DNA from 2 places in the Sphingomonas silueang genome. Region 1 is predicted to be linked to the other one. Evidence: predicted binding sites of a transcription regulator. Region 1 holds the regulator's gene; the other holds the start of a gene.
What was found. Region 1 encodes LexA, which represses DNA repair genes until DNA is damaged. Its sites were predicted from a motif close to GTTCCNCNCTTGTTCT; they were not measured.
Positions count from the first base shown of each region.

Region 1 (5,636 bases):
AGCCTGACCCATCTCGACGCTGAGGGCAACGCGCACATGGTCGATGTCGGGGCCAAGGCGGTGACGCAGCGGCTGGCCGTCGCCACCGGGCGGATCACCCTGTCGACGGAGGCGCTGGACGCGATCCGGGGCGGGCTGGTCCAGAAGGGCGACGTGCTGGCGGTCGCGCGCGTCGCCGGGATCATGGCGGCCAAGCGCACCAGCGACCTGATCCCGCTGTGCCATCCGCTGCCGCTGACGAAAGTATCGATCGACTTCGGCTTCGAGGAGGGCGCGATCCGGGTGACGGCGACGGCGGCGACCGCGGGCCGGACCGGGGTGGAAATGGAAGCGCTTACCGCCGCTTCCGCGACGCTCCTCACCATCTATGACATGGCCAAGGCGATCGACAAGGCGATGGTGATCGAGGGCGTGTGCCTGCTGGAGAAGCGCGGCGGCAAGTCGGGCGACTGGGTGCGCGGGTGAGCGGCGGTTGGTAGCACTCCGGATCGACCTGCCTCGTACCCCGGCGGATGCCGGGGTCCAGTTGGAGGCCGGATGTATTACAGAATCGACCTTACCCAACTGGACCCCGGTCTGCGCCGGGGTACGGCACAAGTGACGAAATCCAACCCGATAAAGGCCACGCCATGACCCTGCTCCCCGTCGCCGAGGCCCAGGCGCGCGTCCTGTCCCTCGGCCGCCCCCTTCAAACCGAAACGATCGCTATCGCCGACGCCATCGGTCGCTACACCGCCGCCGATGTGGTGGCGCTGCGCACCCAGCCCGCGCGCCCGCTGTCGGCGATGGACGGCTATGCCATCGCCTTCGACGACCTGCCCGGCCCATGGGAGGTGATCGGCGAATCCGCTGCCGGAGCCTCGTTCGGCGGCACCGTCGCTCCCGGACAGGCCACCCGCATCTTCACCGGCGCGGCCATGCCCCCCGGCACCGACTGCGTACTGGTGCAGGAGGAAGCCGCGCGCGACGGCGACCGGCTGCTGCTCGCGGGTGAAGGCCCGGTGCGCGGAGGCAACGTCCGCCGCGCCGGGCTGGACTTCCGCGAAGGCGACATATTGATCGCAGCGGGCGAGCGCATCACCCCGGCCCGCGCCGCGGTGGCCGCGATCGGCGGGCATGGGACGCTGAACGTCGGGCGGCGGGTGCGCGTCGCCATCGCCGCCACCGGCGACGAACTGGTCCCGGCGGGAAGCGCGATCGGCCCCGACCAGCTGCCCGAAACCAACTGCCTGATGCTGGCCGGGCTGCTCGCCGACCTGCCGGTCGAGCGGGTCGACATGGGTATCCTGCCCGACCGGATCGACGCGCTGGAAGCCGCGTTCCGCAGCGTCGACGCCGACCTGCTGGTCACGACCGGCGGGGCGTCGGTCGGCGATCACGATCTGGTCAAGCCCGCCCTCGTCGCGGCGGGCGGCACCCTCGATTTCTGGCGGATCGCGCTCAGGCCGGGCAAGCCGATGCTCGCCGGGCGGCTGGGCGATGCGGCGGTGCTGGGGCTGCCGGGCAATCCGGTGTCGGCGTGCATCACCGCGCTGCTGTTCGTCCGCCCGCTGGTCGCGCGGATCGCCGGGGCCGCCGATCCGCTGCCCCGCCCGCTCACCGCCACCCTCGCCCATCCGCTCCCCCCCAACGGCGCGCGGCAGGACTATCTGCGCGCGACGCTGATCGACGGACAGGCATCGACCGCCGCGATCCAGGACAGTTCGATGCTGCGCACGCTGGCCCGGTCGGACTGCCTGATCGTCCGCGCCCCCCATGCCCCGGCGGCGGAGGCGGGCGACTCGGCGGAAATCCTGCAACTCGCTTGACGGCAAGAAAATCGTTTCCTATTGGTTCCACGTCTGTTCCGACGGAGGACTTTATGCTGACCCGTAAGCAGCACGAGCTGATCTGCTTCATCGACGACCGGCTGAAGGCGACCGGCGTTTCCCCCTCGTTCGAGGAGATGAAGGACGCGCTCGACCTGAAGTCCAAGTCGGGGGTCCATCGCCTCATCAGCGCGCTGGAGGAACGCGAGTTCATCCGCCGCCTGCCCAATCGTGCCCGCGCGCTGGAAGTGCTGCGCATGCCCGACCGCCCGGTCGCCGCTCCGGCGAAGAAGCCCGCGGCAAAGGTCGCGCCGCAGCGCGGCCTGCCCGCGCCCGCCAACGACGTGGTCGAACTGCCGCTGCACGGCCGCATCGCCGCCGGTCTGCCGATCGAGGCGATCGAGGGACAGGCGACGCTCCCCGTGCCCGCCGCGCTGCTGGGCGCGGGCGATCATTATGCGCTGGAAGTCGCGGGCGACTCGATGGTCGAGGCGGGGATCCTCGATGGCGACTATGCCCTCGTCCGCCGCACCGAAACCGCGCGCGACGGCGAGATCGTCGTGGCGCTGATCGAGGACAGCGAGGCGACGCTGAAATATTTCCGCCGCGAAGGGGCGATGATCCGGCTCGATCCCGCCAACCGCAGCTACGATCCGCAGCGCTATCGCCCCGAACAGGTGCGGGTGCAGGGCAAGCTCGCCGGGCTGCTGCGCCGCTACTGACCGCGGCGCATACCACGCATGCGTGTCTGATCCAGCAACGCTGGATCAGGGCGGTACCGGCCCGCTCCCCACCCGGCCACCCACAGCGTATCCTGGATGGGTGGCCGGGTGGGGGAGCGGGCCGGCACCGCTTCCACGCAAGTGGATCAGACCCTGGCGCAAACTTTGGGCCGGGATCGCGCCCGGCCCGTGCCGTCATTTGCCGTTCCCCGGTGCGTACGGGGTGCGGATCGCCTTGTAATAGCTGAGCGGCTGCGGCGGCGGCACCACGCCCGGCGGCAGCGGTCGGCCCGAAACCTCCGCGAAGTAAGCGATGCAGGCGTCGCGCCACCACTGCGCCTCGCCGCGCTGGATGGCGAGGAACTGGCCGACCTCGGCGAAGCGCTGCGGATCGACCTGTCCTTGCAGGCCCGCCCAGGTCGCCTGCATCGCCGCCACCTCGGCCACGCCCCGGTCATAGTGCGCGACCAGTTCCGCCCACAGCGTCCGCCCCGATGCCATCCGCCGGTCCCACGACACATGATGGAACCACAGCAGCAGCCGCTCCGGCACCCGGTCCGGATCGCCCCACATCTTCGCCAGCGCCGGGGCATATTGCGCCACCGCATCGCTGCCGGTGCGCGTCCGGTCGAAGCCGATGCCGCCGCGGTCGGCCTTGTGGAAATAGACCGGGTTCCAGTCCTCGCGCGGCAGGTCGTCCACCCATGGCCCCGGTCCGTAATGATGCCCGGTGGCGAACAGATGGTTGAGCCCCAGCGGCATCATGTAATTGACCACCGCCTCGCGCGACCGCAGCATCATGCCGACGATCGGCGTGGCCGGGGCCGGCCCCCAGGTCTGCGCCGCCCAGTCGTGCGCGATGTCCGCCGCCGACCCCTGCGGGTCCCACGCCAGCCGCCCGAAGGCGTACCAGTTGGCCTGGTCGAACTGCGATCCCGACCAGTTGCGATCGGTGCCGATGTTCGCCACCCCCGCCATGCCGGTCAGCCCGCCGGGCCGCGCCAGCACGTCGGCGACGGTCGTGCCCCGGCGCGGGCGGAACGTATCGCTCCGGAGCACCTCCTCCCACATCGTGCCGAGATAGGCGAGATGGGTCGCGAACCCCAGATATTCCTTGGTGATCTGCACTTCCATCATCAGCGGCGTGCGCGGCATCGCGCCGAACAGCTGGTGGAACGGCTCGCGCGGCTGGAAATCGATCGCGCCGTTCTTGACCTGCACGATCACATTGTCGGCGAAGCGGCCGTCGAGCGGCGCGAACTCGCTATAGGCCTGGCGCACCCGGTCCTCGGGCTTCTCGCTGGCATAGACGAACGCCCGCCACATCACGACGCCGCCGTGTGGCTTGAGCGCGGCGGCGAGCATGTTCGCGCCGTCGGCATGGGTGCGGTGATAGTCGCCCGGCCCCGGCTGCCCCTCCGAATTGGCCTTGACGAGGAAGCCGCCGAAATCGGGGATGCGGGCATAGATCTCGTCCGCCTTCGCCTTCCACCACGCCGCGACCTGCGGGTCGAGCGGGTCGGCGGTCTTCAGCCCGCCGATCTCGATCGGGGCGGAAAAGCGCGCCGACAGATAGACCCTGATCCCCCACGGACGGAAGATCGCGGCCAGCTTCTCGACCTTGGGCAGGAACGCCGGGGTGAGGATGTCGGCGCTGGCGTTGACGTTGTTCAGGACGGTTCCGTTGATCCCGATCGAGGCATTGGCGCGCGCGTAATCGGTATAGCGCGGGTCGTCAAAGCCGGGCAGCTTCTGCCAGTCCCACAGCGACCGCCCGGCATAGCCGCGCTCGACATAGCGATCGAGATTGTCCCAGTGGTTGAGCAGCCGCAATTGCAGCTTCGGCCGGTCGCGGATCGCCAGCGCGGCGGGCGACATGCCGGTCTGGAGTTCGCGCAGCAGGCGGAAGCTGCCGTAGAGGACGCCGACCGCTGCGTTGGCCGCGACCACCGTCACCCGCCGCCCGTCGATCGTGGCGGCGCGCACCACGAATCCCTCACGCCCGAGCCCGTCCAGCGGCAGGCGCAGCGCGGCGATGCGCGGCGAGCGCGGCGTGCCGATCACGACGCTGCCGTCACCGATCGCCGATTCGCCGACGCTCCGCGCCGCCATCTGCGACAGCCCGCGCACCAGTTCGGCGGCGGCGAGATCGATCGTCGGATCGCGCTCGTCGCGCACCACGCCGCGGACGCCCTGCGCCCCCGCCACCGGGCGATAGCGCAGCCACAGGTCATACCCGTCCTCGGCCCGCGCGGGCGTACTGCCCATGACACCGGCCAGTATCGCCAGCACCACCCATCTGAACATGCCGCATCCTCTTTTCATCCCGTCTGACCGACGGCGTTGACAGCGGCATAGCAGGAAGATCATGGTAGCGCTACCACAGCAAGACCACATCGCAGAATGTGGCGAGGGAGAGCCCGATGCACCTGAACCCGCCCGCACGCCCCCTGCCCGGCCTATCGCCGCCGCTTGCGAAGCCTGCGGGACGGGTACGCTGGATCGTCTGCGCGATGCTGTTCCTCGCGGTCGTGCTGTCGTACGTCGACCGGCTGGTGCTGGCGGTGCTGAAGCCCGACCTCGCGCAGACCTATGGCTGGTCGGAGACGGGCTATGCCGACCTCGCCTTCTATTTCCAGCTCGCCTATGGCCTCGCCTATGTCGTCGCCGGGCGGATCGTCGACCGGGTGGGGGCGAAGGCGGGCTATGCGCTGGCGATGATCGTGTGGACGATCGGCCATGTCCTCCACACCGCCTTCACCTCAACCAGCGGCATGATCCTCGCGCGGATGCCGCTGGCGGCGGGCGAGGCGGGCACCTTTCCCGCCGCGATCGCCGCGACCAACGAATGGTTTCCGAAGCGCGAGCGGGCGCTGGCGATCGGCATCTTCAATGCGGGATCGAACGTCGGCGCGATCCTGACGCCGCTGCTGGTGCCGTTCATCGTCGTGACGCTGGATCTCGGCTGGCGGGCGGCGTTCTGGATCACCGGCGCGCTGTCGCTGGTGTGGCTGGCGGCGTGGTTCGCCTTCTACCGCCGCCCGCGCGACAAGGCGTCGCTGACCCCCGAGGAGCTGGCGTGGATCGAGGCCGATCCGGTCGAGCC
Region 1 is NZ_JBDZDK010000020.1:49,317-54,952, reverse strand. It holds gene moaC (cyclic pyranopterin monophosphate synthase MoaC) at 1-465, shown strand, start outside; gene trpC (indole-3-glycerol phosphate synthase TrpC) at 1-1, shown strand, start outside; gene ABLE43_RS16455 (molybdopterin molybdotransferase MoeA) at 630-1,808, shown strand; gene lexA (transcriptional repressor LexA) at 1,862-2,530, shown strand; gene ABLE43_RS16445 (alpha-glucuronidase family glycosyl hydrolase) at 2,726-4,837, opposite strand; gene ABLE43_RS16440 (MFS transporter) at 4,954-5,636, shown strand, end outside.

Region 2 (5,636 bases), on a different contig from region 1:
CGCCGCCCATCGCCGCCGCGCGCATCGCCTGCCTGCCGTACCGCATCGCGTTCCCCCGTGTCCCTGATGCCATGACGGTAGCGCAACGACTTTGCGGGCCGATGAACGGCGGCGCGGGCAGGGGTTTCGGTACGTTTCGTACCGCGCGCCGTTCCGCCGCACCGGCCAAAGCGGTTGCGCGCCGCCGCCCGCCATGCTTGGGAACGCACGGGAACCGGGGGACAGGCATGGGCACCCACGCGATCGACTCATTGCTGGACGCAGGGGCCGTCGCCGATCGTTGGCTGCGCGACTATTGCGGCCGTGCGCCTGCGGGCGACATGCTGGTCGACACGACCGGCACCGACCGGGCGGCATGGGCCACCACGCTGGAGGAACTGGCCGCGCTGTCCGGCGACACGCTCGGCCCCGTGCGCGAACGGGCGCAGCGCCATGCCGAGGATATCGGCACCGTCTACCGCGTGGTGGGCGAGAGCGAGGAGCGCCGCTGGCCGCTGTCGCCCGTCCCGCTGCTGATCGGCAAGCGCGAATGGCAGGGCATCGCCGAGGGCGTCGCCGAACGCGCCGAACTGCTCGAAACGGTGATCGCCGACATCCATGGCGAACAGCGGCTGGTGGCGGACGGGGTGCTCCCGGCGATGCTCGTCACCGGATCGCCGCTGTTCCTGCGCCCGATGGTCGGCCTCGAACCGCCCGGCGGGCACCAGCTGCATTTCGTCGCGATGGATCTGGCGCGCGGGCCGGACGGCGGCTGGCGGGTGCTGGCCGATCATGTCCGGGTGCCGGTGGGGGCGGGCTATGCGTTGGAGAACCGGCTGGCGATGGGGCGGACGCTCGGCGCGCTGCCCGCGCGGCTGAACGTCGAGCGGCACGCGCCGTTCTTCGCCGGGGTGCGCGCCGGGATCGCCGCCGCGTGTCGCCGCGCCGAACCGCGCATCGGGCTGCTGACGCCGGGGCGGCTCAACCCCAGCTATGCCGAACAGGCGCATCTCGCGCGCTATCTCGGCTTCCTGCTGGTGGAGGGGGCCGACCTCGCGGTGCGCGACGACCATCTCTACGTCCGCACCATCGCAGGGCTCAAGCGGATCGACGCGCTGTGGCGGCGGCTCGACCCGCGGCTGATCGATCCGCTGGCGTTCGATTCGACCTCGACGATCGGCGTGCCGGGCCTCGTCGATGCGATGGCGGCGGGCAATGTCGTGATCGCCAACGCACCGGGCGTCGGCGTGCTCGAAGCACCCGCCTTCGCCGCCTTTCTCCCGCGGATCGCGCAGCATCTGCTGGGACGCGAACCGATGCTGCCGTGCGTGCGGACATGGTGGTGCGGCGAGGACGCGGCGCGCGCGCAGGTGCTCGCCTCGCTCGACCAGCTCGTCGTCGGCCCCGCCTTCGTCCCCGGCGTGCTCGGGCTCGACGGCGGGCCGGTGCTGGGCGCCACGCTCGATGCCGCCCAGCGCGCACGGCTGGCCGCGGCGATGGCGCTGCGCCCGCAGGACTATATCGGGCAGGAGGTCGCGCATCTCGCCACCATGCCCACCGGCTGCGGCGACGGGCTCGAACCGCGCCCCTTCACCCTGCGCGTCTTCGCGGCGCGCGGCGGCGACGGCGGCTGGCAGGTGCTGCCCGGCGGCTTCGTGCGCATCGGCGACCAGCCGGATGCCCGCGCGGCGGTGATGGGCGAGGGGTCGTGGTCCGCCGACGTGATCGTCCACGGCCCCGATCCGGTCGCCCCCATATCCCTGCTGCAAGGCGCCGACAGCGTGGAGCTGCGCCGCAACCCCGGCACGCTGCCCAGCCGCGTCGCCGACAACCTCTTCTGGCTGGGCCGCTATTTGGAGCGCGGCGAGGCGCTGCTGGGCGTCATCCGCGTGCTGTTCGGCCATTCGATCTCGGCGGATACCGGCGCGGCGCTGGCGCCGGAGACGGTTACGCGGCTGGTGACGCTGATCGCCGACACCGGCGCGGCGGTGCCCCCCGCCAGCCATCGCCGCCGCGACCTCGTCGATTTCGCCCGCGCCGCGATGGAGACGGCGGACGGCTGGGCCAGCGTGCGCGCGATCAACCGGCTCGCCGCCAGTATCGGCGCGGTGTCGCGCGACAGGCTGTCGGCGGACATGGTGCGCCTGCTCGACGCGCCGCATCCGGTGACGGGCACGCTGCTCGACCGGGCGGGCACGCTCCAGCGCCGCTATGCCGCGCTGGCCGGGCTGTCGGCGGAGCATATGGGGCGCACCGATGCGTGGCGCTTCCACGATCTCGGCCGCCGGATCGAACGCGCGCTCGCCACCACCCGCATGCTGCTGGCGGTCGACCTGCGCCGGGCCAGCGCCGAGAATCTCTCGACGCTGCTCGACCTCGCCGACAGCCAGATCAGCTATCGCCAGCGCTATCTGATCGGTTTCGCGCGGGTGCCGGTGATCGACCTGATCGCGCTCGACCCCGGCAATCCGCGCGGCCTGGCGTTTCAGATCGACACGATCGTCGGCCACCTCGCCCGGCTGCCGGTGCTGAACGACGCCGGGATTGCCGAGCCGCAGCAGCGCATCGCCGCGCGGCTGACCGCGGGGATCGCCATGGCCTCGGCCGAGCGGCTCGACCGCGGCTGGGTGCTGGAGATGGGCGACCAGTTGCAGAAACTGTCCGACGCCATCGCCACCCGTTATTTCCTGCAAGGCGCGCAGGCGCTGCGCGAAGCCGGGCTGACCCTCGCATGATGCGCTATGCCATCCGCCACGTCACCCGCTTCGACTATGCCGAGGTTGCGGGCTATGCGCGCTGCAACCTCCGCCTGCGCCCGATCCTGTGGTCGGGACAGGTGCTGGAGGACTATGCGCTGGTGGTCGAACCCGGCGGCCATACCGCCCCGGCGCGCGCGCAGGCGGGCCTCGCCAACGTCACCCGGCTGGTGGTGGAACGGCCCGAGCGCACGCTGACGATCGAGAGCCGCGCGACCGTGCTGGTCGACCGCCCGGTGCCGATGCCCGCGCCCACCGACCCGACCGTCGCCGAAGTCCGCGCACTGGCGGCGGCGGTGGCCGATGCCGGACCCGCCAGCCCGGCGAGCTACCTCTTCCCCTCCGCGCACGTGCCGCTGGTGCCGGAGATCGCCGACTGGTGCGCCGCCGAACTGGCCGACACGCGCGGCGTGCTCGACGCGGCGATCGCGCTGGCGTGGATGATCCAGCGCGACTTCGCCTTCGATCCCACCGCGACGCTGGTGGATACGCCCATCGCCGAGGCCTTCGCCAAGCGCGGCGGCGTGTGCCAGGATTTCGCGCAGATCATGCTGTCGGGCCTGCGCGCCGCCGGACTGCCCGCCGCCTATTGCTCGGGCTATCTGCGCACGCTGCCGCCGCCGGGGCAGGAGCGGCTGGTCGGGGCCGACGCGACCCATGCGTGGGTGCTGGTATGGGCCGGGCCGCTGCTCGGCTGGGTCGGGGTCGATCCCACCAACGGCATCTGGATGGCGGAGGATCATGTCGTGATGGCGATCGGTCGCGACTATGCCGACATCGCGCCGATCGACGGCGTGGTGCTGGGATCGGGCGCGCAGACGATGCACGTGTCGGTCGATGTGGAGCCGTTGGGCATCGGGTGATCCTGGGTTCACGCGAAGGCGCGAAGGCCGCGAAGAAGGACGGTTCGCGCGGAGGCGAGGAGAGGGGTGCGCGGCTGGCCCATCTTGTTCGTCATTCCGGCCTTCGCCGGAATGACGGAACCATGATTCGGAGGGATACCGCCGCAAACGCAACCCCTCTCCGTGCCTCCGCGTCTCCGCGCGAACCCTCCTTCTTCTACCCCTTCGCGCCCTTCGCGCCTTCGCGTGAACCACCCCCCCCGCCCCAACCCCGATTGACGAACCCCCACGCACCGCGCGATAAAGAACAAATCATGAACGCAGAGTCGCCCCTCGTCCAGCTCAAGCGCCGCATCGCCGCGATCGAGCGGCGCGTGGAGGCGACTCGGGCGGTGCCGGTGGCGACCGGCCATGCCGATATCGATGCGGCCTTGGGCGGCGGCATCGCGCGCGGGCGGCTGCACGAACTGTTCGCGCTCGACACGGGCGATGCGGGCAGCGTTAGCGGATTCGCGGGCATGTTGTCGATCCGCCTGGGCGGCGGCGTCGTCTGGCTGCGCGAGGAGGCGGCGGTGCGCCATGGCGGGCATCTCCACGCGCCGGGACTGGTCGAGATCGGCGTGGACCCCGCCCGGCTGCTGGTCGTGCTGCTGCCCAGCCCGCTCGACCTGCTGCGCGCCGCCGCTGATGTCGTGCGCTGCGCCGGGGTCGGCGTCGCGGTGGTCGAACTGCACCGCGACCCGCGCGTGCTCGATCTCACCGCCAGCCGCCGACTCGCGCTCGCCGCCGAGGACAGCGGCGTGACCACGCTGCTGCTGCGCATTGCCGGAACCCCGGTGGCCAGCGCCGCCGACACCCGCTGGGCGGTGCGCTCCTGCGCGTCGCAGCCGCTGGCGGCCAATGCGCCGGGGCATCCGACGCTCGATCTGGAATTGTTGCGCCAGCGCGGCCGGGGGGCCGAGGGACGCTGGCAAGTGGAGTGGAACCGTGACCAGAGCCTCTTCACCCCCCCGGCGCCATCTGGCGCTGTGGTGGCCGTTCCTGCCGACCGACCGGCTGCGGCGCCAATCCGCTTGCGACGTACCGGCTGACGGCCCGCTCGCCTGTGTCGAGGCGATGCGCGGCGGCATGCGCCTGTCCGCGGTCGATGGCGAGGCGCTGGACCGGGGGCTGGCACCGGGCATGACGCTGGCCGACGCCCGCGCGCTGCTGCCCGATCTGGCGGTGGTCGATGCCGATCCCTTTGCCGATCACGCCTGGCTGGAGCGGATCGCCGATGCCTGCGACCGCTACACCCCGCTGGTCGCGCTCGACGGCGGCGACGGGGTGACGCTCGACATCACCGGCTGCGCGCATCTGTGGGGCGGGGAGGGGGCGCTCGCCGCCGAGGTCGAAGCGCGGCTCGCCCCCTTCGGCACGCTGCGCCACGCGCTGGCCGATACCCCCGATGCGGCACAGGCGCTCGCCCGCTTCCAGCAGGCTCCGGCGGCCAATGAGGCGGCGGCGATCCGGCGCCTGGGCGTCGCCGCGCTGCGCCTCGACGACGAGATCGCGCTGGCGCTGCGCCGTGCCGGCCTGAAGACCATCGGCGACCTCGCCAGCCGCCCGAGCGCGCCGATCGCCGCGCGCTTCGGCGAGGAGACGGTCGCCGCGCTCCACCGCCTGACCGGCGAGGCCGACCAGCGGCTGCGTCCGCGCCGCGCACTGCCCGCGCTGTTCTTCGAGCGGCGCTTCGCCGAACCGATCGCGCGCGACGCCGATGTGCTGGCGGCGATCGGCGAACTGGCGAGGGAGGCGGAGGCCGAACTGGTCGCGCGCGATCGCGGCGGGCGGCGCTTCGCGGTGCGGCTGTACCGCAGCGACGGCGCGATCCGCGACCTCGCGGTCGACAGCGGGCTGCCGCTTCGCGATCCGCCAACCATTTTGCGCCTGATGCGCGAGCGGATCGAATCGCTCGCCGATCCGCTCGACCCCGGCTTCGGCTTCGACCTGATCCGCATGAGCGTCCCCGCGCTCGAACCGATGGTGCCGACGCAGTTGCAGCTGGAGGGCGGCACCG
Region 2 is NZ_JBDZDK010000036.1:22,178-27,813, reverse strand. It holds partial or broken gene ABLE43_RS20515 (S8 family serine peptidase) at 1-46, opposite strand, end outside; gene ABLE43_RS20510 (circularly permuted type 2 ATP-grasp protein) at 228-2,714, shown strand; gene ABLE43_RS20505 (transglutaminase family protein) at 2,714-3,598, shown strand; gene ABLE43_RS20500 (ImuA family protein) at 3,892-4,668, shown strand; gene ABLE43_RS20495 (Y-family DNA polymerase) at 4,565-5,636, shown strand, end outside.
Region 2: the regulator LexA is predicted to act here: its motif matches at 3,781-3,796, upstream of ABLE43_RS20500 (ImuA family protein).